2 regions of the Mycolicibacterium sp. CBM1 genome follow, and region 2 is predicted to be linked to the other one. Evidence: predicted binding sites of a transcription regulator. Region 2 holds the regulator's gene; the other holds the start of a gene.
The links. The regulator HspR, encoded in region 2, represses chaperone genes until heat shock. The targets are predictions, from matches to a motif close to ANNTGAGTNNNNNNNACTCANNT.
Positions count from the first base shown of each region.

Region 1 (15,329 bases), on a different contig from region 2:
GCCGAGGAAGCCGTAGAACCGGTCGAAGCCCTTCGACAGCGGCCACTCCGATTTGCTGCCGCCCGGGGACAGGTCCTCCACCGGTACGTTGTGGTTCTTGCCGAGCCACATCGTGGCGAAACCGTTGTCCTGCAATACCTGTCCGATGGTGGCGCACTCGGCGGGTAGCCGGCCGGCCGCCCCTGGGAAGCCCATCGACCCTTCGGTGATCGACGCGCAGCGGTTCACGTGGTGGTTGCGCCCGGTCAAGAAGGTCGACCGCGTCGGCGAGCACAGTGCGGTGGTGTGCCACTGGGTGTAGGTGACGCCGTTGTCGGCCAGCCGGTCGAGGGTCGGCATGCTGATCCGGCCGCCGTAGGGCGACCAGGCCGCCTGACCGGTGTCGTCGTAGAGGACGATCAGGACGTTGGGCGCGCCTTCGGGTGCTTTCTTGAGCTGATAGGGCGTCCAGTCCGGGACCGAATCTCGAATGTCTAGCTTGATGACGCCCTTGAATGGCTCGGCCATGCTTGTCCTCCCGGTATCGGCGGCACCTTGCTCGGCCGCGGTCCGGTCATGGTTGCACCGGCTGCGGCGTGGCGCAGACGAACGTGGAGTCCGTCATCGGTGGACTATACGTGTGCAGCCGTGTCGCGCTGGGGGGTTGGGTGGCAGCGGCGGCACGGGGGGACCCGGCGGCGCCGACGGCACCGCGGGGGAACGGAAATTCACCAACCGCAGCGCGATTCAGTCCAGCGAAGCCCAGAAGTCGGCCAGGGCCTGCGCCCCGCGGGCCGGGTCGTCCAGCATCCACCAGTGGCCGAGGCCGTCGAGTACTTCGGTGCGGGCACCGGCCCGGTCCGCGGCGCGCCGACGGTTGTCGTGGACGCCGATGAACGCATCCGCGGTGGCCAACAGCGACAGTCCCGGCCGTGCGGCGGCGTTGGCCAGCGACTGCCCGGCCTCGGCCATCGCGGGCTGGGCGGCCGACCGGTAGAGCGCGAGGATGGCGCGGCCCATCTGCTCGTCCTGCGCGGCAGCGAGATCGGCGGCGATGGCATCGGGAATCCCCAAGCCGGTCATCTGTGCGACACGGTCTTCGAACGATCCTTCGACCATCGCGGCGATGGCCTCTTCGCCGGCCCCGGAGGTCTGCCACACCTGGGCCAGGTCGTGCCAGACGTAGTCCGGGTCGAACAACCCCACGACGTCACTGGCCCAGCTGCGGACCAGCTCCGGGCGCTGCATCACCAGGTTGACCACATGGCCGCCGCCCCAGTCGTGCCCCACCAGGTCCACGGGATTGTCGAAGCGTTCCAACTCCGCGGCCAGCCAGTCCCGATAAGCCAGGAAGGTCGCGGGGAAGTCCTCGGGCAGCGGCGCGCCGAATCCGGGCGGGGAGAGCCGCACCACGTCGCCGCGACCGAGCGCCTCCACCAGGGGGCCCCAGATCACCTCGGTCTCCGGATTGCCGTGCACCAGAACTACCGTCATGGGGACATCATGGCACCCGCTCGGGCGAGCACCGCAGCGGCCGCCAGCCCGGCGCCGGCACCACCGATGCTAGGTTTTGACAGGCGTCAAAACGCCGTCAGCGACTACGGAAGGGCCCCCGATGGATCCTCGGACTCCGGTACTTGTCGGTGTCGGACAGGTCAACGAACGGGACGACGCGCCGGAGATCGGACCTGTCGACCTGATGGCCGCCGCCGCCCGGGAAGCCGCCGACGCGCGGGTGCTGGCGGCGGTCGACGCGGTCCGGGTGGTCAACCTGCTGTCGTGGCGCTACCGCGACCCTGGGCTGCTGCTAGCCGAACGGATCGGCGCCACGGACGCTTCGACCTTCTACACCGGGGTCGGTGGCAACACCCCCCAGTCCCTGGTCAATCAGGCTTGCCTGGACATCCAGGCCGGGCGCAACGACGTTGTGTTGCTGGCCGGCGGGGAGACCTGGCGGACCCGCAGTCGGATGAAGGCGAAGGGCGTCCGGCCCGACTGGACCCGCCAGGACGACAGCGTCGCGGTGCCGCCCGGGGCCGAGGACGTCCCGATGGCCGGCCCGGCCGAAGAGCGCATCGGCCTGCTACTGCCTTCGCACGTCTACCCGCTGTTCGAGCAGTCGCTGCGCATCGCCGCCGGCGAGGGCAGCGACGAGCACCGGCGCCGCATCGGAGCGTTGTGGGCCCGATTCAGCGAGGTCGCGGCCGACAATCCGCACGCCTGGAGTTCCGAGGCGTTGTCCGCCGAACAGATCTGGCAGGCGGGCCCCGAGAATCGGATGATCAGCTGGCCCTATCCGAAGCTGATGAATTCCAACAACATGGTCAACCAGGCCGCGGTGGTCATCGTGTGTTCGGCCCAGAAGGCCACCGAGCTGCAGGTTCCGCGCGATCAGTGGGTTTTTCCGCATTCCGGCACCGACTCGCACGACACCTACGCCGTGGCGGAACGCGCCGATCTGCACCGGTCGCCGGCGATCAGGATTGCCGGGCGCCGGGCGCTCGAACTCGCCGGTATCGGCATCGACGACGTCGACTACGTCGACGTCTATTCCTGCTTCCCGTCGGCGGTGCAGGTCGCGGCCAACGAGCTCGGCTTGCCCACCGACGACCCGCTGCGCGCGCTGACCGTGACCGGCGGACTGACCTTTGCCGGTGGTCCATGGAACAACTACGTCATGCACTCCATCGCGACGATGGCCGAGCTGCTGCGGCGCAATCCGCAGGCCCGCGGTCTGATCACCGCCAACGGCGGTTACTTGACCAAGCACAGCTTCGGGGTCTACAGCGCCACCCCGCCGGCCACCGACTTCCGCTGGGAGGACGTCCAGCGCGCGGTCGATGCCGAACCCACCCGCACGGCGCTGGTCTCCTGGGACGGTGAGGGCACCGTCGAGTCGTGGACCACACCGTTCGACCGGGACGGGCAGCCGCAGAAGGCGTTCCTGGCGGTGCGCACCCCGGACGATTCGCGCACGCTGGCCGTCATCGAGGACCCGGCCGACACCGCGGCGACGGTGCGCGACGACATCGCGGGCGCCAAGGTCCGGGTGGGTGCCGACGGCCGCGCCACCCTGTGCTGACGGTGTCGGGCAACCGCTCAAAAGGTCGATAATTCGGCCCGGACCTGCTTACTCTCGTCGAAGGAGACGGGGGAAGTAGGGCACGGCATGCGGATCTTGCTCACCGAGGTGACCGGGGAGCTGGGACGTGCCCTGGCCGGTGGGCTGCTGGCCGCTGGCCACGACGTCCAGGGCCTGGCGCAGTACCCACACCGCGATCTCGACGCCGGTGTGGACCTCATCATCGCTGCCCCCGAACATCCGGTGCTCTACCGGTTGGCCGACCGGGCCGACGCGGTCGTGGTGCTGCCGCGCGAGGGCTCCGGCGGACCGCGCCCCGGGGAGGTCGTGCGGGTCTGCGACGCCGCCGCGCGCGGCGGCGCCCGGGTGGTCTTCCCATCGCTGTCGCTGCTCGACCCGCGGTGGTGGCAGCCGGCCGAGGATCTTGTCGCCACCGGCTGGGCGCCGAATCTGGTGGTGCGCATCGCCGCGCCGGTCGGCCGGCAGGCCGACGCACTGGTGTGCCGGACAGTCGCGGCCCTGCTCGATCCCGAACTGACCGGTGCACTGCATCTTCTGCACGTCGACGACCTGATCCGATTCCTGGTCACCGCGGCGGTCACCGACCGCACCGGGGTCGTCGAGCTGGCCAGCGCCGACACCGCCACCGTGGTCTCGGTGCGCCGCACCCTCAATGGAGTCGATCCGCGGCCCCGCGCCCGCGGTGTCGCGGGCTGGCCGCAGCCCAGCCCGGCAATCGACCTGTCGGCGCTGCGCACCCAGTGGCGTTTCGACTGCGGCTGGGATGCCGCCGCCGCGATGGCCGACACCGCCCGGGGGCTCGAGGGCCGCCGGATCACGGCGACCGGCGCTGTCGCGGTGGCCGGGCGGATAGCGATGCCGACCGCGGTAGTGCCACCGACGGGCGGTGCACATCTGGTCACCGCCGCACGCGACGGCGCCGAAGGAGAGTTCGACGACCGGATCGATCCGCGGTTCCCGGTGTTCCTGGCAGCGGGCTCCGCGGGTTTCGGCGGAATGCGCGGGCCGTTGACGCCGATGTCGCTGGACCTGCACCTGGGCGGGTTGCGGGGAGCGGCCCGGTCGGTGGCGCGGCTGCTGGATCTACGGGCGGCGGTGGCCGAAGAATGGGACAGCCGGCTGGTGGCGGTGTTCGGCCACCGGGCCTACCTGAATGCCTCGGTCCTGGCTGCGGCCGAACCGCGATTACCCGAACGTGTGGCGGCGCTGTCCCGCCGGCTGCGCGGCGCTACCGACTCGCCTCGAACCGGTTCCGGGCTGTTCGCCGCAGCCGGGGGCGCGATGTCGGTGTCGCGGCTACTGCCTGCGGCGCGGATGTACGCGCGGAATCTGCGGGACTACCAGGATGCCGCCGAGGCGCACTGGCGCGATACCGCCGCGCTGTCGGAGTTGCGGGACGCGCAACTCGATGCTCGAATACGTCTGTTACGCAACCGAATTCACCAGGGATGGGTGCTCAGTGCGCAGGCGCTGGTGCTGGCCGAGGTGGCGCCGGCCCAGCTGAGCCAAGTCGGCGGCGCCATCGACAGCCGTGCGGAGATCGACTCGCTGGCAAGGGTGCTGCGCGCCCACCCGTATGTGCAGACCGCCTTCGACGCCGGGGACATGGCATCGGCGCGCACCGCCGCACCGATGTTCGCCCGGACATTCGACGCGGCGCTGTCGCACCTCGGTCACCGGGGGCCCGGCGCCGCCGAACTCGCGACACCGGTCTTCGGCGACCGGCCCGACATCCTGCTCGCCGCGGCCCGCCGGAACACCGGGTTGCCCTCAGATGCCGAGCGCACCGGTGACGCCGGGGACACGGCCGGCTTGAGCGCCGCCGGCCTGGCCTACGACACGACCCTGCGCTTCACCCATCAACTACGGCTCGCCGTCAGGGAATTGGGCCGCCGGCTGGTCGCCGAGGACAAGCTCGGTGCGGTCGACGACATCTTCTTGTTGGCCGTGGAGGAAGCGTTGGCCGTACCGCCCGACGCCCGGTTGCGCGTCAAGCGCCGGACCGCCGAACGGGACCGGCTGCAGACGGTGGAACTTCCGCCGGTCGTCGACGGCGGCTGGGCGCCGACGACAGGACCGCCGGCGGCGGCGGTGGGCGAGGAGTTATCCGGCCGCGGTGCGGTCGCCGGGGTGGCGGAAGGGACGGTCATGGTCGTGTTGTCGGCCGACGACGCGCACCTGCAGGCCGGCGATATCGCCGTGATCGCCGGAGCGGGACTGGACTGGGTCACGCTGCTTGGGGCGCCCGGCGCGGTGATCGCCGATGGCGCCGTCGGCACGACTGCCGGACTCGCCGTGCCAGTGGTGACCCATGTTCAGGACGCGGAATGCAGGCTGCACACCGGGATGCGGGTCCGCGTCGACGGGGCGGCGGGACGGGTCAGTGTTCTCGACACGGCGCTGATCGTGGCGCGGTCCGGTGGCTGACCGACCCCGGTATACCGTGACCGGGTGATGTGGCGGGCGATCGCGGCGCGGGCGGTGCTGTGGTGGGCGCTGATCGTGGGTTCGGCCGTCGTCGCCACCGCACTGCTGGGACACAGCGGGCCCGTGACGGCCAAGGGCTGGGCGCTCGGTGTGTGGGTCGGCGGCTATGTGGCGCAGTTCGTGGTGTTCCTGGCAATCGCCCGGCGCTCGCCGCGGCCGGTGCCGCTCGGCTGGGCGATCGCCTCGATTGTGCCGTGGGCAGCCGACTGGACGGCCCCGCTGTCGCTGTGGTGGTTGGCGCTCTGGTCGGGTCTGATCCTGGCCTATGCGGCCCGGCTGGTGGCCGCGGTATCGCGGGTGGATCGGCTGCGCGCGGCCGGGGTGCCCGCCACCGCCGTGATACTGGGCGTCGTCCGGCCGACGTTCACCGCGGTGGCCAGCAAGGATGCCGCCCGCCGGGTGGTGCGGCTCCGCGTCGAAAGACCCGACGGCGCAGCACCTTACGAGGCGCGGCTGGCTGCCACGTTTGCGCTCGGGGAGATTCCCGAACCCGACGACCGGGTCGCGGTCCGCCTCGATCCCGACCGCCCGGAGCTGGTGGAGCTGATCGAGGACGCGCCGATCGTCCGGGCATGCCCGCCGCCTGTCGACCTCGCCCCAGCGGTCGCCGAACAGTTGCGCCGGCTCACCACCATGCGGGACCGGGGCGATCTGACCGATGCGGAGTTCGCGACGGCACGGCGCCGGCTGTTCGAATCCTGATACTCGCCGATCCGATCGGCCCACCACCGCAGGTCGGCCGCGCTGTAGCTGCCCGCATGGATCGGGGCGGTGTCGACCGGGTGTGCCAACCCTCGAACGTGGCCTACTTGGGCCAGCGGCCAAACCGAGCTATTTCGCGGGCAACGACTTGGCCTGCGCTAGTCCGCGGGCGACCCAGATCCGCAACTGGCGCGCAGTGCGGATGCCCTCGTCGTCGACACGGATCCAGCCGCGGGTCTCGCGGCCGGCCATGACCATCGGTGCGACGTGTGCGCCAGCCAGCAGCGCGGCGGTCTCCTCGATGGGCACCCGCACCATCAGGCCGCCCTTGCCGCTGACGACCACCGCCAGGTTGCCGCCGATCAGGAAAGCGAGCCCGCCGAACATGCGTTTCTCGTCGACCCCGCGTTCGGTGGCGAGCAGTTCGCGCACTCGGTTCGCCAGATCCTCGTCGTAGGCCATGACGAAACGGTAATACGCCCAGCAGACACAGAATTACCCCGATCCGGCCGAATCGGGGTAATTCTGTGTCTGGTCGCCGGTCAGGCAGCGACCGTAGCCAACTCGGCGGCCGGCTCCAGGGCCTGAGCCACGATGTCGGCGACATCGGTCATCGGCTTCACGGTCAACGCCTCGAGCACCTCGGCCGGGACATCGTCCAGATCGGGCTCGTTGCGCTGCGGGATGAAAACCGTTGCCAGCCCGGCCCGTTGGGCCGCGAGCAGTTTCTGCTTGACTCCGCCGATGGGCAGCACCCGGCCGTTGAGCGTGACCTCGCCGGTCATCCCGACATCCGAGCGCACCTGCCGCCCGGTGGCCATCGAGACCAGCGCAGTCACCATGGTCACACCGGCGGACGGCCCGTCCTTGGGCACCGCGCCGGCCGGCACGTGCACGTGGATCTTGCGGTTCAGCGCCGCGGGATCCACACCCAGCTGCTCGGCATGGCTGCGCACGTAGGACAGCGCGATCTGCGCGGATTCCTTCATCACGTCACCGAGCTGACCGGTCAAGATCAGAGCCGGCTCACCGGTCCCAGCCGACTCCACCGAGCCGGCCTCGATGTAGAGCACGTCGCCGCCCAGGCCCGTCACCGCCAGCCCGGTGGCGACACCCGGCACCGCGGTGCGTTCCGCGGATTCCGGGGTGAACCGCGGACGGCCCAGGTAGCCCACCAGATCCGGCTCGTCGATGATCAGCGCTTGCGGATCGTCGGCCAGTTTGGTGGTCGCCTTACGCAGCGCCTTGGCCAGCAGCCGCTCGAACTGCCGCACGCCGGGTTCGCGGGTGTAGTCCGCGGCGATCTTGCGCAACGCCGCGTCGGTGACCGTCACCTCCTCGTCGGTCAGCGCCGCGCGGTCGCGCTCCCGGGGCAGCAGGTACTCGCGGGCGATCGCCACCTTGTCGTCCTCGGTGTAGCCGTCGATCGACACCAGCTCCATCCGGTCCAGCAGGGCCGAGGGGATGTTCTCGATCACGTTGGCAGTGGCCAGGAACACCACATCGGATAGGTCCAGATCCAGGTCCAGGTAGTGGTCCCGGAACGTGTGGTTCTGCGCTGGATCCAAGACCTCCAATAGGGCAGCCGACGGGTCCCCGCGGTAGTCCGAGCCGACCTTGTCGATCTCGTCGAGCAGCACGACCGGGTTCATCGAACCGGCCTCGCCGATCGCGCGGACGATCCGGCCCGGCAGGGCGCCGACGTAGGTGCGCCGGTGGCCGCGGATCTCCGCCTCGTCGCGCACACCGCCGAGGGCGACGCGCACGAACTTGCGGCCCAGTGCCCGGGCCACGCTCTCACCCAGCGACGTCTTGCCGACGCCGGGGGGGCCGGCCAGCACCATGACGGCACCCGAGCCGCGACCGCCCACCACCTGCAGGCCGCGCTGCGCGCGGCGGGTCCGAACGGCCAGGTACTCCACGATGCGGTCCTTGACGTCGTCGAGGCCGTGATGGTCGGCGTCGAGGATCTCCCGGGCCGCCTTCAGGTCGGTAGAGTCGTCGGTGCGGGTGTTCCACGGTAGGTCCAGGACGGTGTCCAGCCAGGTGCGGATCCAGCCGCCTTCCGGGCTCTGCTCACTGGAGCGTTCCAGCTTGCCGACTTCGCGTAGCGCCGCTTGGCGGACGTTGTCCGGCAGGTCGGCCGCCTCGATTCTGGACCGGTAGTCATCTGAACCGTCTGGCTCGTCCTCGCCGAGTTCCTTGCGGATGGCGGCCAGCTGTTGACGCAGCAGGAATTCCTTCTGCGTCTTCTCCATGCCCTCGCGGACGTCCTGGGAGATCTTGTCGCTGACCTCCACCTCGGCGAGGTGTTCGGCGGTCCAGTCGATCAACAGACGGAGGCGGGCGGCCACGTCCTCGGTCTCCAGCAGCTGACGCCTTTGGACGTCGGTGAGGTACGACGCGTAACCGGCGGTGTCGGCCAAGGCGGCCGGATCGGCGATCTTGTTGACCACGTCGACGATCTGCCAGGCCTCGCGGCGCTGCAGCATAGCCAGCAGCAGCTTCTTGTATTCCGCGGCAAGCGCCTTGGTGTCCTCGTCTGCCTCGACCGCTGCTATTTCCTCGACCTCGACCCACAGTGCCGCTCCCGGCCCGGTGGTTCCGGATCCGATGTGGGCGCGGCTCTCACCGCGCACGATAGCGGCGGCGCCGCCGCCGGGAATGCGGCCTACCTGCACGATCGACGCGATGACGCCGTGGGTGGGGTAGCGATCGTCTAAGCGTGGCGCGATCAGGAGCTTGCCGGTCGGGGTGGCCTGAGCTGCGTCCACTGCCGCGCGGGCGGCGTCGTCGAGTTCGATCGGCACCACCATTCCGGGCAGCACGATCGGCTCACTGATGAATAAGACGGGCACAGATGTGGCTTCAGCCATCAATCCTCCAAAGTTCAGTCTGGTTGGCTCAACCCTGGGGGTGGTGGCTTTGTTCCCTCACGCGTGTTCGCTGTCAGCGTGCCGCCTCGTGGTCGGGGCCGCACAAAACAGCGAGCCTGCCGCCGGGGGTTGGCGACAGGCTCGCTGGGGCGTGCGGCTTGGATCAGCCGGCGGTGGGGGTGGCCCCCAGCGTGCGCTGAATGTCGGGGATCATCTGCTGGAGCTGCTGGCCCCAGTAACCCCAGCTGTGCGTGCCGTTGGCCGGGAAGTTGAACACGCCGTTGCGTCCACCGGCGGCCAGGTAGTTGTCCATGAAGGTCTTGTTGGTCCGCAACGTGAAGCCCTCCAGGAACTGCGCGGCCATCAGGTTGCCGCCACCGCCGGAGGTGTCCAGATCCGACGGCGTGCCGGTGCCGCAGTAGATCCAGATCCGGGTGTTGTTGGCGACCAGCTGGTTGATGTTGACCATCGGATCGTTACGCCGCCAGGCCGGATCCGACGACGGGCCCCACATGCTCTGTGCGTTGTATCCGCCGGCGTCGTTCATCGCCAGCCCGATCAGCATCGGCCACCACCCCTCCGAGGGGTTCAGGAAGCCCGACAGCGATGCTGCGTAGGGGTAGCGCTGCGGGTAGTAGATCGCGTAGGTCAGTGAGGCGCTACCGGCCATCGACAGCCCGACGACCGCATTGCCGTTCGGGTCGACCCCGTAGTTGGCTGCCAGATACTCGGGCAGCTCCTTGTTCATGAACGTTTCCCACTTGTAGGTGTAGTTCTGGCCGTTGCCCTGCGACGGCTGGTACCAGTCGGTGTAGAAGCTCGACTGGCCGCCGACCGGCATGACCGTCGACAGACCCGAGCCGTACAGCCACTCGAAGGCCGGGGTGTTGATGTCCCAGCCGTTGTAGTCGTCCTGTGCGCGCAGGCCGTCGAGCAGGTACACCGCGTGCGGGCCCCCACCCTGGAACTGGATTCGGATGTTGCGGCCCATCGCGGCCGACGGGACATCGAGGTAGAGAACCGGAAGTCCCGGCTTGGAGAAGGCGGCCGCAGTCGCCGACCCGCCGACAACGCCGATTACGCCGGGCAGAAAGAGTGCGGCCACGAAGGCTGCGGCCACGCGGCGCAACCATGTGCCTCGCATCAATTCGACGATCTTCATGACGGAAACCATCACCTTTCGTACGCGTTTCACAACCGGAGAAGTGCTGTGTGCCGGTAGCTAATCACGCACGCAAGGCGCGACTCGGTACGCGCGGCGGTGCGCCAAGTCGCGGTTCGCTAACGATCAGGAGACGCACCGGACTCGGGAGTTGGCTCACACCAAGGATTTTGAGCACCGCTTCGATAACGGGACGGTCACGCGCAGGCAACGATACCGTTGAGGTATGGATGACCCCTTCGATCTGCAGCGATTCGTCGACGCGCAGGACGGCGTCTATGGGCAGGTGCGGGCCGAACTGCGCACCGGCGCCAAGCGCACCCATTGGATCTGGTTCATCTTCCCGCAACTTGCCGATCTCGGAAATAGCTCTACTGCAAAGCATTTCGGCATCACATCGCTGGCGGAGGCGCAGTCCTACTTGGCCCATTCGGTGCTCGGGCCGCGGCTGCGGGAATGCGCACGGCTGGCGAGCGCGATCGAGGGCCGCTCGGCCGAGGATGTCTTCGGCTGGCCCGACACCCTGAAGGTGCGCTCGTCGATGACCCTGTTCGCCCAGGCCACCGACGACGACGCCGACTTTGTCGCGGTGCTGGACAGGTTCTACGACGGACAGCCCGACGCGCGCACGCTGGAGCTTCTCTAGCCGCTCGAGCGCAGGATCAGCCAGCCCTGGGGCGGGACGACGACCTCGGTCACGGACTCCTGCGGCGGCGCGCCGGTACCGCCGACCAGTTGTGCCGGGCGTCCGAGCAGTTCGGCCACCGGCAGCCGCAGCGGCGCATCGTCGATGTTGAGTGCGACCACAAGTGCGTCGTCACCGCTGCGGGTCTGGTAGCAGTAGCCGCGGTTATCGAGCTGCAGCGCAGTCGTTTTCGCCTTGTAGAGCCATGGGTTACGCCGGCGTAGCCCGATCAGGTACTGGTGCAGGTTCCATGTCTCGCGTCCGGCGTCGTCCAGCGGCACGGGCGGCGTGCCGAACTCCGGGCGTACCGCGTCGTCACCACCGGCGCGATCCTCCTTCACGCCGCGGTATCCGAGCTCGTCACCGGCGTACACCGTGGGGACGCCGCCGGTGGTCAACAGCAGCACCAGGGCGTGCGCCACCTGTTCGGCGCGTTCGAGCTTGCTGGCGATCCGGGTCACATCGTGATTGCCGACGAACGTCATCGGCGCAAAGCGGGACAGAAAGTCGTTGTGGCGCTGCAATGCCCAGTCCAGCTCGTGGAAGTTGCCGTCGTTGAGGCTGCTCCAAATGGCCTTCCACAACTCGTACTGCGTCACCGAGTCGACACCGGAACCGTCGACGAAGGCGGTGTAGTCGCCGTGGATGACCTCGGCGACGAACCATGCGTCGGGATGCGCCTGGCGCACCCGGGGCAACACCTGGGCCCAGAAGATTTCCGGGACCGCGTAGGCGGCGTCCAACCGCCATCCGTCGGCGCCGCGGTCCAGCCAGTGCTTCATCACGTCCACGACGTAGTCGACGACGGCCGGGTTGGTGTGGTTGAGCGTCACCAGTTCGCCGTGGCCCTCGAAGGTGTGGAAGCGTCCCGGGCGCCCCCGAAACCAGCCCGCCGATTCCGCGTCACCGTCGTCCACGGCCCGCCGGTACCTCGCGAAATCGGTTCCCACATGGTTGAACACACCGTCGAGCAGCACCCGCAGTCCGCGCCGGTGCGCTTGGGTGACGAACTCGTCGAAGTCGGCGTCGTCACCGAGACGGGGGTCGATGCGGAGGTGGTCGGTGGTGTCGTAGCCGTGGGTGCGTGAAGCGAACACCGGACCGAGGGCAATTCCGGAGGTGCCCAGTTCGACGGCGTGGTCGAGCCAGTCGACGATGCGGCTCAGCCGGTGTTCTTGCGGGCCGGGCGGTGGGTCGGCGGGAAACGCGCCGACGAAACCCAGCGGGTAGACGTGCCACCAAATGGCGTGACGCACCCAGTCCGGTGTGCTCATGGCCGGAACCGCACTGCGTAGAGGGCCATCATCTCGTCGCGGTACTGCGGTGCGGGTCCGTCGACGACCAACTGTGGGGCGACCGCGGTGATCGGCAGGGTCGCGACCGGTGGGGGCGGGGCGTGCCACTCGGACAGCCACTGGGCGAGCTGTTGGCCGGAAGCAGCAAACACGATGCGCCCCAACCCGACCCAAGCGTGGGCGGCAGCGCACATCGGGCAGTGCTCTCCGGAGGTGTAGACGGTGGCGTTGGATCGCTGCTCGGGGGAGAGGTTGCCCACCGACCAGCGCGCGATGGCCAGCTCGGGATGGGCGGTGGCGTCACCGCCGGCGACGTGGTTGTGGTCCTCGAACAGGACCCGGCCCTCGGCGTCGACGAGGATCGAGCCGAACGGTTCGTCACCGGATTCGAGGGCCGCGCGGGCGAGCTCGACGCAACGACCGAGCCGTTGGATGTCCACGTCGCTGAGCGCCACGCTGTCTCACTCTACGCAGGCGGCGCCGGAGCCCCGAGACGGCGCAGCAACCGCGCCGGGTCCAGCGCAGCGGCCGTTCGCCCACGGGCCATCGGGTAGCAGGCCAGCCCGACGAAGACCGCGCACAGGTGTCCGACCTGGGTGAACATCGGGTGGGCGACGAACACCGCGACGACCGCGCAGCCGATGATCGTCAGCAGGTACAGCCACCGCCAGGGGCGCACGACGCGGTAACCCAGCAGGGCGGCCACCCCGACGACGAAGTAGCTGACCCCGATGTCGCGGGCGTTGAGATACCTGGGGGAGACGGCGGCCTCCTGGATCTGCCAGTACAGGAAGCCCTCGCTGAGATAGGTCGCGGCGACGTGGGCGATCAGTCCGGCCACCACGAACCGTAGTGAGCCCAGCCAGTGTTCGGCCGGGGCCAGCACCAGGCAGAAGACCAGTAGATAGGGCCACCAGATGAAGCCGTCGATCCACAGCAGGCTGGTGATCAGCACCCGGATCGGTTCCGACGCCAGGTGGTGCAGGTTGGTCGAGTCCTTGCGCAACAGCGCGAACAGATGCCAGCGGGGCAGCAGATGCTGAACCGCCGTGGTCGAGAACAACACCGTCAGCCAGACGAACGTCACCGGCGCGCTGCCGACATAGGCCGCGACCCGCTGACCCCAGGTGTGCCGCTGCTCGGGATGTAACGGCCCCGCCGACCCATCGTGCACCCGTCGACTTTACGTCGGGTCGGGCCTCAGTCGCTGCAGCAGCTCTTCTCGAACACCTCCAGCCGGCACGCGCACGAGGCCAGGATCGGCACGTCGGCGCGAGCCTTGGCCAGCTCGAGCTGCCGGCCGATGATGATGGCCTCGGCGTCGCGGCCGAGGCGCTGCAGGCACTCGTGGTAGCCGTGCAGGCTCCACACATTGCCGGGATGCTGGCACGGCCGGCTCAGGGTCGGGTCCAAGCCGAGGTCGGCGGCATACACCGCGGCGGCCTGCTCGACGTGCCCCTGCTCGAGCAGCAGCGCCCCGTAGGCGTGCCGGGTGGGCTGCATCCAGCCCCAGGGTTCGTCGTAGGGCAGTGCGTCGTCCAGCGCGATAGCCTTCCGCAGGTGGTCGAACGCCTCGTCGAAATTGCCTTCGCGGTAGGCGATCTCGCCGTCGAGCATGGCCGCCGCCACCGCGAGGATGTCACGGCTGGTGTTGTTGAACAGGTAGCGCGACTCCGGCACCCGGGCATAGGCCTCGACGAATGCCTGGCGTTCGGCTGCGGCCTGTGCCAGCTGACCTTTGGCGGCGTGCGCGACACCGCGCCCGTAGTGAATGGTCGCCGTTGTGCTGCAATATAGTTCGCGATCGTGCGGCAGCGGCTCGGCGATCAGCTCGTCCCAGCGGCCGAACCGGATCAGCACGTGCACCCGCAGCGGGACGAAAGCCTCGAGCCAGTCGGCCATCGGCGGAGATTCGATGGACAACAACTCTGGGGTGAGCTGCCCGGACAGTTCGGCGGCGGCCTGCAGGGCGATCTGCGACTGCCCGGCGAACATCGCCGAGTAGACCACGAAATGCAGATCGTGCGCCCGATACAGCGAGTAGAAGTTCAGCGGGCCGGCATGTGCGACGAAGCGCCGGTCGGCGGCCACCGCGGCGTGGTTGGCCAGCACCGAATCCCGGTAGTTCCCGCACAGGACGTCGATGTGGGACGGCATGTGCTGCAGATGGCCGGCGTCGGGCACCAGCCCGCGCAGCAGGTCGGCGGCCGGCAGCGCGTCCTCGGGGTGAGCCGACATCTCCATCGCATGGATGTAGAGGTGCAGGATGCCAGGATGGGCGCGCCCGGCCGGCATGGTCAGCGCATGGTCGAGCAGGCGTTTGGCCTCCACCACTCGCGAGCCCGCTGCTGGTTCCCCGGTTGTGGTGTCCCACAACGCCCATGCCGTCAGGTTCACCAGCGCGTCGACCGTCAACGCCAGCACGTCGACGTCGTCGGGGTAGGCCTGCGCCAGTTCGGCCATCGCGTCGGCGTAGGCGGCGTGCCCCGCCGAGAGTGCCTCGGCGTCGTCGGGGTCGTCGGTGGGGAAGCGGGTCGCCAGCGCCGCGATCAGGTCGCGCTCGACCACGCTGGCCCGGCTGTTGGCGGCCAGCTGCAACTCCATCCGGGCCCGGGCCAGGGAGGCGGCCAGATCGACGGGATCGAAGGCGTCCCAGGCCTTGTTGTAGTTGGGTCCAATCGCATACGCGATGCCCCAGCGGGCGATCGCCATGTCGGCGTCGAGTGCCAGGGCGCGCTCGAAGCACGCGATGGCCTCTTCGTGGTTGAAGGCGTACGCCCACACCAGGCCGCGGTCGAACCAGACCCGGGCCTGCGGCGAGGGCGAGTCGACCGCACGGCGGTAGTCGCCGAGGTCGTAGTAGGGCTCGGTGTCTGCGCTCAGGACCGCCATGCTGCACACCCTAGGTCAGGGGGGCGGCTCGGGATAGCGATGCAACCGGGAAGAGCGAAAGGGCGGCACCGATGTCCCAGCCGCGAGCAGACACAAACTTATAGAAATTCGGGCCGAAATCCATAAGTTTGTGTCTGCTCGCGGGGGA
Region 1 covers NZ_JBSXPP010000004.1:205,384-220,712, forward strand. The annotation lists gene ACXDF8_RS07220 (arylsulfatase) at 1-507, opposite strand, end outside; gene ACXDF8_RS07225 (alpha/beta fold hydrolase) at 727-1,473, opposite strand; gene ACXDF8_RS07230 (acetyl-CoA acetyltransferase) at 1,595-3,061, shown strand; gene ACXDF8_RS07235 (hypothetical protein) at 3,149-5,509, shown strand; gene ACXDF8_RS07240 (SHOCT domain-containing protein) at 5,534-6,271, shown strand; gene ACXDF8_RS07245 (TfoX/Sxy family protein) at 6,401-6,733, opposite strand; gene lon (endopeptidase La) at 6,814-9,147, opposite strand; gene ACXDF8_RS07255 (esterase family protein) at 9,311-10,309, opposite strand; gene ACXDF8_RS07260 (DUF1810 domain-containing protein) at 10,536-10,955, shown strand; gene ACXDF8_RS07265 (alpha-amylase family protein) at 10,952-12,268, opposite strand; gene ACXDF8_RS07270 (nucleoside deaminase) at 12,265-12,744, opposite strand; gene ACXDF8_RS07275 (rhomboid-like protein) at 12,756-13,463, opposite strand; gene ACXDF8_RS07280 (tetratricopeptide repeat protein) at 13,490-15,181, opposite strand.
Region 1: lon (endopeptidase La) is a predicted target of HspR. The motif match lies at 9,159-9,181, and genes of this name have one in related genera.

Region 2 (15,329 bases):
TCGGTGAAGCGGCACATGGGCACCGACTGGTCCGTCGAGATCGACGGCAAGGATTACACCTCGCAGGAAATCAGCGCTCGCGTGCTGATGAAGCTCAAGCGTGACGCCGAGAGCTACCTCGGTGAGGACATCACCGACGCGGTCATCACCGTGCCCGCCTACTTCAACGACGCTCAGCGTCAGGCCACCAAGGAGGCCGGCCAGATCGCCGGTCTGAACGTGCTGCGCATCGTCAATGAGCCGACTGCTGCGGCGCTGGCCTATGGCCTGGATAAAGGCAGCAAGGAACAGACCATCCTGGTCTTCGACCTGGGCGGCGGCACCTTCGACGTCTCGCTGCTGGAAATCGGCGACGGCGTCGTCGAGGTCCGCGCGACCTCGGGTGACAACCACCTCGGTGGCGACGACTGGGATGACCGGATCGTCACGTGGCTGGTCGACAAGTTCAAGGGCACCAGCGGCATCGACCTGACCAAGGACAAGATGGCCATGCAGCGGCTTCGTGAAGCCGCCGAAAAGGCCAAGATCGAGCTGAGCTCCAGTGGCAGCACCTCGATCAACCTGCCCTACATCACCGTCGACGCCGACAAGAACCCGCTGTTCCTCGACGAGCAGCTCACCCGCTCGGAGTTCCAGAAGATCACCCAGGATCTGCTCGACCGCACGCGTCAGCCGTTCCAGCAGGTCATCAAGGACGCCGGCATCTCGGTGGCCGACATCGATCACGTGGTCCTGGTGGGTGGTTCCACCCGCATGCCCGCGGTGACCGACCTGGTCAAGGAACTCACCGGCGGCAAGGAGCCCAACAAGGGCGTCAACCCCGACGAGGTTGTGGCCGTTGGTGCCGCCCTGCAGGCCGGCGTGCTCAAGGGCGAGGTCAAGGACGTTCTGCTGCTTGACGTCACCCCCCTGAGCCTCGGCATCGAGACCAAGGGCGGCGTGATGACCAAGCTCATCGAGCGCAACACCACCATCCCGACCAAGCGGTCGGAGACCTTCACCACCGCCGACGACAACCAGCCGTCGGTGCAGATCCAGGTCTATCAGGGTGAGCGCGAGATCGCCGCACACAACAAGCTGCTCGGCAGCTTCGAGCTGACCGGGATCCCGCCGGCTCCGCGTGGCGTGCCTCAGATCGAGGTGACCTTCGACATCGATGCCAACGGCATCGTGCACGTCACCGCGAAGGACAAGGGCACCGGCAAGGAGAACACGATCAAGATCCAGGAAGGCTCCGGCCTGTCCAAGGAGGAGATCGACCGGATGATCAAGGACGCCGAGGCGCACGCCGAGGAGGACCGCAAGCGTCGCGAAGAGGCCGACGTCCGCAACCAGGCCGAGTCGCTGGTCTACCAGACGGAGAAGTTCGTCTCCGAGCAGCGCGGCGCCGAGGGCGGCTCCAAGGTCCCCGAGGACACGCTGACCAAGGTTGACGCCGCGATCAGCGAGGCCAAGACCGCGCTGGCCGGCACCGACATCGGTGCCATCAAGTCGGCGATGGAGAAGCTGGGCCAGGAGTCGCAGGCTTTGGGCCAGGCCATCTACGAGGCCACCCAGGCCGAGCAGGGCGCCGGCGGTGCCCAGGGCGGTTCGGGAGCCGACGACGTGGTGGACGCCGAGGTCGTGGATGACGATGATCAGGAGCGCAAGTGAGCGAAGGTCGCGAGGAAGAACCGGTAACTGTCACCGACAAGCGCCGAGTCGATCCCCAGACCGGAGAAGTTCGCGAAGCCTCCGGAGGGCAGGAGCGAAGCGACCCGGGATATGCCAACGGCCCGGCCCCCAGTGGGCCGGCGCCGGGGGCGGCGGGCGCCGGCGGGGAGCAGGCCGACAAGGTCGCCGAACTGACCGCTGATCTGCAGCGGGTGCAGGCCGACTTCGCCAACTACCGCAAGCGCGCGTTGCGCGACCAGCAGGTGGCCGGCGAGCGAGCCAAGGCCGTCGTGGTGAGCCAGCTGCTCACCGTGCTCGATGACCTGGACCGGGCCCGCACCCACGGTGACCTGGAGAGCGGTCCGCTGCGTTCGGTCGCCGACAAGCTGACGACCGCGCTGGCCGGGCTGGGGCTGACGGCATTCGGTGCCGAGGGCGACGACTTCGACCCGTCGCTGCACGAGGCCGTGCAGCACGAGGGCGAGGGCTCCAAGCCGGTGATCGGAGTAGTGATGCGCCAGGGCTATCGACTCGGCGAGCAGGTGCTCCGGCACGCGCTCGTCGGGGTGGTGGACACCCTGGAGGGTGAGTCGACGGGACCTGACAACGCCGACACGCCCGCCAACGGTGAGCAGACCGGCGCGAAGAACGCAGAATCGAACTAACAATCATGACGAGAGGTGAGAGGAGGTGACGCGGCATGGTTCAACGTGAATGGGTTGAGAAGGATTTCTATAAGGTGCTCGGCGTCTCCTCCGACGCCACCGAAGACGAGATCAAGCGAGTGGCCCGCAAGCTGCTCGCCGAGAATCACCCCGACCGCAACCCCGACGACAAGGCGGCCGACGAGCGCTACAAGGAGGTCGGTGAGGCCAGGGACGTCCTGACCGATCCGGCCAAGCGCAAGGAGTACGACGAGACCCGACGGATGTTCGCCGGCGGTGGCTTCGGTCGCCGGTTCAACGGCGGCGGCGGTGGGGGCGGCGGCTTCGGGGGATTCGGGGAGGCCGACGGTGCCGACTTCAACCTGAACGACCTGTTCGACGCGGCCGGTCAGACCGGCGGCGCGAACATCGGTGACCTGTTCGGTGGACTGTTCGGGCGTGGCGCGGCGCCGCGGCCCAGCAGGCCCCGGCGCGGCAAGGACCTGGAAACCGAGACAGATCTCGACTTCCTGGAGGCGACCAAGGGTGTCGCCATGCCGTTGCGGCTGACCAGTCCCGCGCCGTGCACCAACTGCCACGGCAGCGGTGCGCGGCCGGGCACCAGCCCCAAGGTGTGCCCGTCGTGCAACGGCTCCGGGGTGATCAACCGCAATCAGGGCGCCTTTGGGTTCTCCGAACCCTGCACCGACTGCCGGGGCAGCGGCTCGATCATCGAGCATCCGTGTGACGAATGCCGGGGCACCGGTGTGACCACCAGGACCCGCACCATCAACGTGCGGATCCCACCGGGCGTCGAGGACGGTCAGCGGATTCGACTGGCCGGTCAGGGCGAGGCCGGGTTGCGTGGGGCACCCTCGGGTGACCTGTACGTGACCGTGCACGTCCGACCCGACAAGGTCTTCGGCCGCGACGGCGACGACCTGACGGTGACCGTTCCGGTGAGTTTCACCGAACTAGCTTTGGGCACAACGCTTTCGGTGCCCACCTTGGAGGGCAAGGTCGGTGTGCGGGTGCCCAAGGGCACCGCCGACGGCCGGATCCTGCGGGTGCGTGGACGCGGTGTGCCCAAGCGCAGCGGCGGTCACGGCGATCTGCTGGTCACCGTGAAGGTCGCGGTGCCACCCAACCTGGAGGGTGCCGCCCTGGAAGCCCTGGAGGCCTACGCGGCCGCCGAGCGGGCCAGCGGCTTCGACCCCCGGGCGGGATGGGCGGGTAACCGCTGATGGCTACGTCGGACGAGGCCCGGACGTTCCTGATCTCGGTGGCCGCCGAGCTGGCCGGTATGCATGCGCAGACTCTGCGCACCTACGACCGGCTCGGTCTGGTCAGCCCACGCCGCAGTTCCGGTGGGGGAAGGCGCTATTCGGAGCGCGACGTCGAGCTGCTGCGCGAAGTGCAGCGGCTGTCGCAGGACGAGGGCGTCAACCTCGCCGGGATCAAGCGGATCATCGAGCTGACCAATCAGGTCGAGGCCCTTCAGTCGCGCATCGAAGAGATGGTGCAGGAGCTGGAGTCGTTGCGCGCCAACCAGCGTCGAGACCTGGCGGTGGTCCCCAAGAGCACCGCACTGGTGGTCTGGAAACCCCGCCGGTAGGCCGCCGAGATCGACGAAATGACGCGATCTACTCGCATTTTCGCGCCCGTTTGTCGGTTTGGGCGAGTTAGGCCACGCGGATGGTGAAGACCGCCGTCGCGGGCTGGCCCGGTTCCGCGACGCGGTAGTCACCGTTACGTAAAGCATTGGTTGGTGCTGTCATCGGCTCGATGGCCACCAGGTCCTCGCCGAGGGGCGCGAAGATCTGCGCGGCGGGGTAGCCGTGGTCGAACACGATCTCGATACGACGATCCCCGCCGGACAGGGCGAACACCGCCCCCGGCTCGACTCCGTCGAACCCGTCGTCGAACGTCTTGTCTCCCAGCGGTTCCGAGAGTGCCGCCCAATCCTGCGCCGCCCCCGTCGGGATGCCCCGCTCGTCGACCGGCAGGTGGCGCAAGGCTGGTGCCTGCAGCGTCCATTCGGCACGCGGAACACCGGGAATGCTCAGATAGGGGTGGAACCCGTAGCACAGTGGCACTGCTGCCGCGGTGGTCGGGGTCGCCGTCGTCTGCACGGTCAGGGCCCGGTTGTTCAGTGTGACGTCGAGGGTCAGGACGTGCGGGAACGGGAAGCTGGCCAGCAACCCCGGCTGGCTTCCGAAGTCGAGGTCGGCGGCCAGCCGATCGCCGGACTGTTCGGTGACTAGCCAGCCAGGGTAGGCCGAGAGCGCACCGTGTATCGGCAGGCCGTTGCTGTCGGCGCGCACCCCGCCCACCCCGGGTGTCAGTGTGACCGCGCCCCCGTCGACGTCATAGGTGTTGGCGCTCAACCGGTTTGCCCACGGGTAGAGAATGGGCACGCCCATCGTCTTGCCGTTATCCAGATACGCCTGCAGGCCGCGCCGCTGCCCGAGCAACTCGACACCGTCGTCGGACAGCGAGGTGCAGATCATGCCGGCTTCCGGTACGAAGGTTGCGGTCAGCGGCGAGGACGGGTCGTGCAGGACGACCGAAGGCAATTGCGCCATCGTCGGAGTCTAACGGCGAGTGGCGATATAGCTCGTCAGATCTTCGATGGTCCGTAGCGACTTGTACTCCGACTCCGGGATGTCCACCTCGAATCGCTTGTGCAGCCGCACTAGGAAGTTCAGCCAGTCCATCGAATCCAGGTCGACCTGATCACGCAGGAGTTCGCTGTCGGACAGTTCACCTTCCTCGATCTCCGGTGCGATCGCGAGCAACTCCGCCACCACCTCGTCCCGAATCTCCGCTGAGCTCATCTGGTCCTCCTACCGTGCGTCACAGGTCTAGGGGCTGCTGTAGCAGCCGGTTGATCTCGGCGAGGAACAGCGCACCCCGGGCGCCGTCACTGGCCCGGTGGTCGGCAGCCAGGCTGCTCTGCACCGTGGTGGCCACCCGGATACCGCCGTCGACCACCACCACCCGCTGCGCGGGCTTACCGAATCCGACGATCGCCACCTGGGGTGGGTAGATGACGCCGAAGACGGCGTCCACACCCTTCTCGCCGAGATTCGTCAGGGTGATGGTGGGATCGGACATCTCCGAACTGCGCAGCGATCCGGCCCGGGCCCGGGCGACCAGATCGGTCAGGTTGCGCATCAGCTCGTCGAGCTTCTTTTCGTTGACGTCGTGGATGGCCGGTGCCACCAGGCCGCCGCCGCGCAACGAGATCGCCACGCCGACATGGATCTGCTCGGAAGGCTCGAAACCGTCGTCGTGCCAGAAGCCGTTGAACTCGGTGAACCGTTGGGCGGCCAGGGCGACGGCCTTGAGTTGCAGGACCGCCGGCAGCATTCGTTCGGTGATGGGAACCCCGGCGTTCTGTTCGGTGAGCCAGGCCAGAGCGGTGTCGAGGATGATCTCGTCGGCCAGGTAGTAGTGCGGGATCTCCCGCTTCGAGCGGCTCATCGCCGCGGCGATCGACGCGCGCATCGCCTCGCCGCGTGCGCGGGCCTTCTGAGCGGCCGACATCGGCTCGGCCGACGCCGCCAGCTTGGGGGCTGGTGTCGGCTTGGGTGTCTCGTGATGCGCGGCGGCCGCGGCGTGCTCGACGTCGTGCAGCGTGATCGCGCCCTGCGGGCCGCTGCCCGTCAACGCCGTCAGGTCCACGCCCAGCGAGGCGGCGGTGCGTCGGGCAACCGGTGAGACCCACTGCCGGTGACCCACCGGCGGCGGTGCCGCGGGCTGAGGCACGGCCGTCGGTACCTGCTCGTGGGTGGTGGTTTCAGGGGTCTGGGTGGCGGGTGTGGGTGTGGCCGCACGCGGTTCAGCCTTCTCTCCGGGCTCCAACAGAGTGGCGAGCGGGGTACCCACCGCCACGGTTTGGCCGATGGGCACCAGCAGCTCACTGACCACGCCGTCATGCCAGCACTCGATTTCGACTGCGGCCTTGGTGGTTTCGACGACAGCCACGATCTGGCCGCGCGTCACGGTGTCACCGGGCTTGATCAGCCACTCGTCGAGGGTGCCCTCGTCCATGTCGGCGCCGAGCGCGGGCATCGTGAATTCGATCATGCTGTCTCTATCCCCCGAACAGGCCGCGCACCGCGGCCACGATCTTGTCGGGCTGCGGCAGCGCCGCGTCCTCGAGGTGCTTTGCGTAGGGGATGGGCACCTCGACGGTGCAGACCCTGCCGACTGGAGCATCGAGGTCGTAGAACGCCCCTTCCATGATGCGGGCGCTGATCTCGCCGGCCAGGCTGCCGGTGCGCCAGGCTTCGTCGACGATCACCGCGCGGTGCGTCTTACGCACCGAGGTCAGGATCGTCGCGTCGTCCAGGGGCCGCAGGACCCGCAGATCGACGACCTCACAGTCGATTCCGGCTTGCGCTAACTGCTCGGCGGCGTCGAGTACCTTCGGCAGGTTGCCGCCGTAGGTGATCAACGTGGCGTCAGTGCCGGTGCGCTGCAGCGCCGCCCGGCTGATGTCGGTGGGCACCAGTTCGTCGAGATCGGTCGAGGCGTTGTAGAGACCCACGTGCTCGAAGATGACCACCGGATCGGGATTGCTCAGCGCGGTGCGCAACATCCCGTAGGCGTCGGCAACCGTGGCCGGTGCCAGGACGGTGATACCGGGGATGTGGGCATACCAGTTCTCCAGGCTGTGCGAGTGCTGTGCCGCCAGTTGCCGCCCGGCACCGGTGGCCATCCGCACCACGAGCGGAACCGAGAACTGCCCGTTGGACATGTGCCGCAAGGCCGAGGCGGTGTTGACGATCTGATCCAGTGCCAGCAGGCTGAAGTTCACCGTCATCACCTCGATGATGGGACGCAGCCCGTTGAGGGCGGCCCCGACCCCGATGCCGACGAAGCCCAGCTCCGAGAGCGGGGTGTCGCGGATACGGGCCGGTCCAAACTCCTCGAGCAGGCCCTTTGACACCGCGTACGTTCCGCCGTAGCGGCCGACGTCCTCACCGAGCAGAACTACCCGCTCGTCGGCGCGCATCGCCTCGGCGATCGCGTCGTGCACGGCGCTGCGATAGGTGGCCTTCACGAGACAGCCTCCACCGCAGGGAAGTTCGTGGTGGGCGTCATGACGTCACGGGTGAGGTCGTCCACGCTCTCCAAGGTCCCGGCCTCCGCGTATGCGACGGCGTCGGCCACCTCATCAGCCACTGCCGCCTCGATGGCCGCAACAACCTCGGCGGTCACCAGGCCCTCGGCGAGGCATGTGTCGGTGAACGTCCGGATCGGGTCGTGTTCGCGCCACTTCTCCACCTCGGCCTTCTCGCGGTAGAGCTCGGGATCGAACATCGAATGTGGCCGGAACCGGTAGGTCTGGAACTCGAGGAAGAACGGACCGCCTTCGGTCCGGACATGCTCGACACCCTCTTTCATGGCCTCATGGCAGGCGAGGACGTCCATCCCGTCGGTCCTGGCGGCGGGTACCCGGTAGGACTCGGCGAGCACGACGAGATCGACGTCGGAGAGCTCCCGGTCGATCGAGGTGCCCATCGCGTAACGGTTGTTCTCACAGCAGAACAGCACCGGCAGCTTCCACAACTCGGCCATGTTCATGGTCTCGTGAAAGGCGCCCTCGGCGATAGCACCCTCACCGAAGTAGCAGGCGGTCACCTGATTTCGCTTCAACTGTGCATCGGCGAAGGCGAGTCCCGCGGCGGTCGGCAGGCCGGCGGCGACGATGGCGTTGCCGCCGTAGAACCGCCGGCTGACGTCGAACAGATGCATCGACCCGCCGCGTCCGCCCGAGCATCCTTCCCGTTTGCCGAACATCTCGGCCATGATCTTGGTCATCGGGATGCCGCGCAGCAGGGCGTGGGCGTGTTCGCGGTAGGTGGCGATCACCGCGTCCTGTGGGCCGAGTACCCGTAAGGACCCGGCCGCTACGGCTTCTTCGCCGACATAGAGGTGCAGAAAGCCGCGAATCTTGCCGGCGCTATACATCTCCGCGCATTTCTCCTCCATGCGCCGCACCCGAATCATGTCGGTCAGGAGTGTGCGCTCGAGGCAGGCGTCGGTCATGCCGTCACCCCAGCCGGGTTCTCCACGGTTGAGACATCCCCCTCGGGCAGGCCAAGTTCGCGTGCCTTCAGCAGCCGACGCATGATCTTGCCCGAGCGGGTGTGCGGCAGTGCGTCGAGGAAGTCGATCTCTTTGGGTGCGACCGCGGCTCCCAATCGCTTTCGCGCGTGACCCATGAGGTCGCGACGCAACTCGTCGTCGCCGGTGTAGCCGGACTTGAGTGTGACGAACGCCTTGACCAGCTCGCCGTAGGTCGGGTCCGGCTTGCCGATGACGGCGGCCTCCGCAACGGCGGGATGGTCGGTCAGCACGTTTTCGACTTCGAACGGCCCGATGAGGTGTCCGGATGCCTTGATCACGTCATCGGCGCGCCCGACGAACCAGAAGTAGCCGTCGACGTCACGCTTGACCAGATCACCGGACAGGTACAGGTCCCCTTGTCCATCGGGGTGGAAGCACTTGCGGTAGCGCTCTTCCTGGTTCAGATAGCCGCGGAACATCGAGGGCCAGCCCAGGCGCAGCGCCAGCTCTCCCTCGATATCGGGCTCCTCGATGACCCGTACCGCACCGGTCTCCTGGTCGTGGTCGACCACGCAGGCTTCTACGCCCGGCAGCGGACGGCCCATCGAGCCGGGTTTGATGTCGAATGCCGGCGTGTTGGCGATCATGATGCCGCCGGTCTCGGTCTGCCACCAATTGTCATGAATCGGCAGGCCCAGCACTCGCTTTCCCCACCACACCGCTTCGGCGTTGAGCGGCTCACCGACGCTGGCGATGAACCTCAGATGGGGGAAGTTGTACTTGGCGGGCAGCTCCGGCCCGGCTTTGATCAGCATCCGGATGGCGGTCGGCGCGGTGTACCAGACGCTGACCTGCTCGTCCTGCAAGATCCGGTACCACCGCTCGGCGTCGAACTCGGCCTCGTCGATGATCGAGGTGACACCGTGCAGCAGCGGGGAGATGATCCCGTAGGACGTCCCGGTGACCCATCCGGGATCTGCTGTGCACCAATAGATGTCACCGTCATGCAGGTCCAGCGCGTACCGCCCGGTGATGTAGTGCATCTTGACCGCGCCATGAACGTGCTGGGCGCCCTTGGGCGTTCCGGTGGTGCCGCTGGTGAAGTGCAGCAGCGACGGATCGTCGGCGGTGGTGTGCTCGATCGGCGCGTCCGCGTCTGCGGCGTCCATCAGCCGGCGGAAGTCCAGGGTGTCCGGGATGTGCGCATCGTCGTCGCTGACCACCAGAACGTGTTTGACCGATGTCAGCTCGGCACGGATCTTGGCGATCTTGCGTTTGTAGATCGCGGCGGTGGTCACGATGACGTCGGCCGCGCCGATGGTCACCCGGGTGGCGATCGGCTCGGGTCCGAACGCGGAGAACAGCGGGGAGACCACGCTGCCGTTGCGCAACGCACCGAGCATGCTGATGTAGAGCTCGGGGATGCGGCCCATGATGACGAACACCCGGTCCCCCTTGCCGATGCCGAGGCCGCGCAGCACGTTGGTGAAGGTGCGGGTCAGCCGACCCAACTCGGCGTAGCTGAGATCGTGGGCGACCAACTCGGCGTTGCCGGGGGTGTCGGTGATGAATCGCAGGGCGGTGCGGTTCGCTTCGGGGCCGTGCGCATGCCGGTCCACCGCGGCGTAGGCGATGTTGCAGCCGCCACCCAACCCCGCACACACGTCGGGTACGTCCGACCAGCGGAACGCTGCGCGGGCCTGCTCGTAATCGGTGAGATTCGGTGTAACCGTGAGATCGGCAGCACCTTTGTGAATGATGTCCATGGCTCCCTCAGACGTTCGGCGGGGCCAGCACACCGTCGCGACGGGCACGCCCCATGTTGGCCATCACTTGGTCCAGAACGGTGGCGTATGCGGCGCCGTCGTTGAGGATGTCCTGTCGGTTTCGATGGCGGAGGTAGGCGTCGAGGCGCCGTTCCAGCGGCCAGTCCCAATAGATGCGTTCGGTGTACTGCGAGCACAGGAATTGCCAGGCGATGGTGTCGAGTTCGCGGTCGTCGGTTTCGTCTGCCCGACCGGCAGTCGTCATGGACAGCCCCTCACTACTTTCCCCCTGAAATGTGATGCTCGTCTCAGTTGTGACGGTTCGGGAAGGGGCGAAGGTCACACAAGAAGGGATCGCAGGCCTCAGCTCAGCGGGTCGTGCTGGATGCGTTCGGCAGGTGTGCCCTTGGCGATCAGCGCTTCGCGGGTGGCCTGAACCATGCCGGGACTGCCGCAGATGAGGATCTGGCGATCTCCCCAGGCGCCGTACCGGGTCACCACCTCCGGGAGCCGGCCGGTCTGGCGGACGTGCAACCCGCGCGGGGGCTGGACGTCGGGGTAGTCGCCCGCCCAGGGCGGGTCACCGGAGTACTCCGAGACCGGCGAGACCGACAGCCAGGGATTGGTCGACGCGATCTCCCACAGCGTGCGCAGGTCGTAGTTCTCGCAGGGATACCGGGCGCCGAAGAACAGGTGCACCCGTGGGTTCTCCCCGAAGCGGCACAGGTCCATGATGATCGCCCGCAGCGGCGCCAGGCCCGTGCTGCCGGCCACCATCAACACGTCCCCACCGTCGCGGTCGACCTGCAGCCCGCCGTGTGGGCTGGACAGCCGCCACCGGTCGCCGGCTCTGGTCTCGGCGACTACCGAGTTGCTGACCATGCCGCCGAGCACGGAGCGCACATGGAACTCGATGAACCCCTCCGGATCGGAGGGCATAGCCGGGGACAGGAAGCGCCACCGCCGTGGCCACTGGGGTATCTGGACGTTGACGTACTGGCCGGGGTGATACGGCATTGGCCGGTCTAGGTGCAGCCGGACGACGGCGAGGTCGCGAGAAACCCGGTGATGTTCCAGCACCGTTGCGTCCCACCAGGCCGGGCCGTCATCGGCGTCGGCCGCACCGGACATGATGCCGGTGATCAGGTTGATCGCCTGGGTGGCGGCATCGTCGACGGCCGCGGTCCAGTCGGCGGCCAGCCGGCCACGCATCGCGGCATACCAGGCGCGCCGCATGCTGTCGTAATTCTGTTGTGTCACGCCGTATTTGCGGTGGTCGCGGCCCAGCTGGGCGAGGAAGGCGACCGGGGCCTGCGCGCGCTGGGCCACGAATTCGCCGAACACCCAGTGCATGGCCTGGGCGAACGCCGCGCGTTGCGGGGCGAGCTCCGGCGGAAAGAGGTCACGCACCGCCGGCTCGAGCGCGAACCAGCGGGTGTAGAAGTCGCGAGTGAGGTCATCGGGATCGGCCTGCGAGGTGCCCGATTGTTCGAAGGCAGCCTGCAGTACGCGAAGCGCATCACGATCCTCCAGGCCCACAGCGCGATCTTAGGCGTCCCCGTCGTGGCGATGTCCACGATCACCCGGACTCGCCGCTGTCGGCGTCTAGAGGCCGTGAATCCCCTTGTACAGCACCATGACACCGATGACGACGAAGATCGCCGCGACCAGGGTGGCGTGCTGTTCTTCCATCCAGTTCTTCAGCTTGGTCAGCGGCTCGTCCAGCTTCTCGCCGGCGACCAGATAGGCGAGCACCGGCAACGCCACCGAGGACGCCGCGACCGCGGTGAACACGGCGTCGGCCGTCCAGGCGCCGGTGGTGCCCAGCCCGGCGGTTCCGATCGCCAATCCCGCTGCCGCACACATGAACAGCACCTTGGGGTTGACGACCACCAGGACCAGGGCGGTGACGAAGGCACGCCCGGGGCCGATGCTGGTCATCGATGTCAACCACGCGGGCGTGTGCGCTGACCGCTTGCGGGTGAACCATCGGTAAAGGCCGAACACCACCAGCGCGGCGCCGACGGCCAGGCGGAAGTAGGGTGCCCACGCGGGCTGGTTGTTGATTCCGCCGAGTGCATTGGACGCCAGCACAAACCCGGCGGTCAGCCCGCCGATCCCCAACACCCAGCCGACGAGGAACGCCAGGCTGGTCGGGCGGGGCGTGGGCGTGTGCAGCATCAGGATGCCGGGGATGATCGTCAGCGGAGACAGCGTGATCACCAGCGCCAACGGGATCAACTCGGTGAGTTCCGAGCCCAGACTGGTCGTCACGTGCTTCTCCTGGTGTTCGACGGGCGACGGGTGGCCACGGCTGACCGTACTATCTCTGCCCGTGGGCAAGGATGCCGACGAGGAAACGGGCGATACCGGCCGGGACGACCCGCGCGGCAACACCCTGACCTACGTCTCCGGGGTGGCCGCTGTGCTGTTGCTTGTGATCTTGGTGTTCGCGGTGCTGCACACCGCCCGAAGCTCACGACACCAGGCCCCAGGACCGGCCCCGGAGTCGGTCCGGGTCAGCACGTCGTCGTCGCGGACCTCGACGAGCACCACGACGATGCCCGTGACATCCATTTCGACGACGGACCTCAGCCCGAGCAGTGAGCCTCCGCCGTCGCCGACCGAGAGCGCCGCGGAGTTGGTGCCGCCGGAACCGTCGACCACGACCCCGCAGACCACCGCGACGATCTCCAACCCCTACGCCACCACCTCGTCGCCCAACGCCGGGGCGTATTGACGGTCGTTCGAGTTGCGGTGCGATACCGGTGGGCTACCGTAACCACACCTCCAGTGTGGGACCACGGCAGAGGATTTGGACATGACTCCTGATGAGCTGATGGGCGAGGCGTGCCGACTCGCCCAGGAGTCGGTCGACAACGGTTGGGGCGGTCCGTTCGGGGCAGTGATCGTCCGCGACGGCGAGATCGTCGCACGTGGGCAGAATCGGGTCCTGTTGACCGGCGACGTGACCGCCCACGCCGAGATCGAGACGATCCGCAAGGCCTGCACGGTGCTGAATCCGGAAGCGCCCTCGATATCTGCCGACCGTGCCAACGCGTCGCTACTCGAGCTGGTGCCCCGCCCGCCGGGCTCGGCCGACAAGGTGCCGATGCGCGCGAAAATGCTGATGGGCCATGACATCTACATCAGCGGTGCGCCGTGTCCGATGTGTATGAGCGCGATCTACTGGGCGCGGATCGACGCGGTCTACTTCGCCAACGACCTGGCCGAGACCAGCCGAATCGGATTCGACGACGAGTTCCAGTACGAGGACTTTGCCAAGCCCTACGAACAGCGCAGCATCACGATCCGCCAGTTTCGGCCCGACCTGGCCGGTGCTGCCTACGATTCCTGGGAGAACCGACCGAACAAGCACCCGTACTGAGGTGAGATCCTGACGGTTATGAGCGCAGTGACCGTCGTCACAATCTTTCATCCGACGGCCGACGCCGCGGACTTCGCCGCCTGGGCCGACGAGATGCAGGCAACTGCGACCGGCGCCACGGAGGCACGCGTCTCGATCCTCGGGGAGCCGAATCTCGACTGGGGTGTCGCGGTGAGTTTCGCAAGTGAGCCCGCACTGGACGCCTGGTTGGACAGCGCGGCCCGGCAGCAGCTCCTCGATGCCGGTAAGCGAAGGGGGATCCTTTCTGCCACCGGGGATCTGGTGATCACCGAGGATGCCGTGCCGCCCGGCGCAGGGGTGTTCCGTCATGTCGTGGTGCCGGGGCGTGAGGCCGAGTTCGCGGCTGCCAACGCGGCGTTGGCCGAGGCCAGCGCACGGTTCAGCGGCTTCGAGGGCTGCTGCACGTTCGCCCCCGCGGACAGCGGGGAATCCTTCTCGGTGCTCCGATTCCGCACCGAACGCCAGTTGGACAACTGGCTGAGCTCACCGGAACGGCTCGCCGCACTCGGACCGCTGCGGTCGAGCCTGACTCGGGAGTTCTCCCAAGTGGTCGCGACCACGACGTTCGGTGCCACGGTGCGCACCGAGAACGGGCGCACCGCGGTCACGCCGAAGTGGAAGACCGCGATGCTGATCCTGCTGGTTCTGTATCCCACGGTGATGTTGTTGTCGCGGTTCATGGGACCGGTGGTCGACGGGATGGGAGCGGAGCCGTGGCTTGCGCTGTGGCTGAGTCAGGTGGTCAGTGTCGCCGCGCTGCAGTGGCTGCTCATGCCGTGGGCCGGCCGGCGATTCGGGCGCTGGCTCGACCCGGTCGACGGCGCCGGCGCCGGCATCAGTGCGTTCGGTGCTGCGGTGCTCGTCGTCGGCTACCTGGTGACGCTGACCGTGTTCGCCGCGGTGCGATGGTTGCAGTACTGGGACTACGCGCGAACCTGACGGGCGGTGACTGTGTGATGTCGATCACTTACGGAATCCGGTGAGTGCAGCCAGTGCTCAGGTGACCGTGGACAGTGGTTCGTCGTCTAACTCTTCAGCGGGTGCCCGATGTCCTCGTGCTCGGTTTGAGCGTCCACGCCGGCACCCAGTGAGTCACGGCCCGGTTCTTGGGGCCGTAGGCGATCTCGTAGGTCACCAGCCCCCACCAGTCGCCCTGCTCGCACAGACCCCAGCAGCTCAGCGTCCCCGCGACGACCTTGTGCATCTGCAGGCCGTGGGGGTGATAGCGGCCCGTTCGATGCGGTTCGCGGGGAAATAGCACGGTCAGGTCGACGAGCACTGGCACCGGCGGGTCGACCGGACGGAACGGCGGCCGTACCGGCTGGCCGTTGTACCCGATCGAGGTGAGGCGCCCCACCGATCGATCATATGTTCGAACTGCGGCTCACTCCATAGTCGCTCCGAGAGCGGCCAGCCGGCGGTGCGTCCCGCCGTAGGCCACAGCTGCAGGCAGCAGATCTTTGTCGATCTTGGTCACCGCGCTGTAGTTGACGTCGACCACGTTCGCCAGCGGTGACCGGCACAGTTGGCTGCACAGCTGGTAGGCGTCCATGGGGCCCAGGCCATAGAGCTCCTGGAGCCAGCGCACCATCTCGACCTGACTGCAGCGCCAGGCGTCCTCGAGGGGTCGCGCGGAGCCCACGGTCAGCCAGGCGTCATCGTGCTCGAACCGCGGCCAGGCCGGGGCCCCGCCCTTGATCAGGTCGACGATCAGCGTGACGTTCATCGCGCCTTCCAGTGCCGTCCCGCAGGTCTCGCCCTCGCCCTGGCGGTAGT
Region 2 covers NZ_JBSXPP010000010.1:161,804-177,132, reverse strand. The annotation lists gene dnaK (molecular chaperone DnaK) at 1-1,653, shown strand, start outside; gene grpE (nucleotide exchange factor GrpE) at 1,650-2,318, shown strand; gene dnaJ (molecular chaperone DnaJ) at 2,354-3,541, shown strand; gene ACXDF8_RS15390 (heat shock protein transcriptional repressor HspR) at 3,541-3,912, shown strand; gene ACXDF8_RS15385 (aldose 1-epimerase) at 3,980-4,882, opposite strand; gene ACXDF8_RS15380 (acyl carrier protein) at 4,892-5,134, opposite strand; gene ACXDF8_RS15375 (dihydrolipoamide acetyltransferase family protein) at 5,154-6,389, opposite strand; gene ACXDF8_RS15370 (alpha-ketoacid dehydrogenase subunit beta) at 6,397-7,368, opposite strand; gene pdhA (pyruvate dehydrogenase (acetyl-transferring) E1 component subunit alpha) at 7,365-8,357, opposite strand; gene acsA (acetate--CoA ligase) at 8,354-10,144, opposite strand; gene ACXDF8_RS15355 (hypothetical protein) at 10,152-10,409, opposite strand; gene ACXDF8_RS15350 (FAD-binding oxidoreductase) at 10,508-11,683, opposite strand; gene ACXDF8_RS15345 (GAP family protein) at 11,750-12,418, opposite strand; gene ACXDF8_RS15340 (hypothetical protein) at 12,480-12,884, shown strand; gene ACXDF8_RS15335 (nucleoside deaminase) at 12,966-13,532, shown strand; gene ACXDF8_RS15330 (antibiotic biosynthesis monooxygenase) at 13,551-14,492, shown strand; gene ACXDF8_RS15325 (hypothetical protein) at 14,587-14,910, opposite strand; gene ACXDF8_RS15320 (acetamidase/formamidase family protein) at 14,938-15,329, opposite strand, start outside.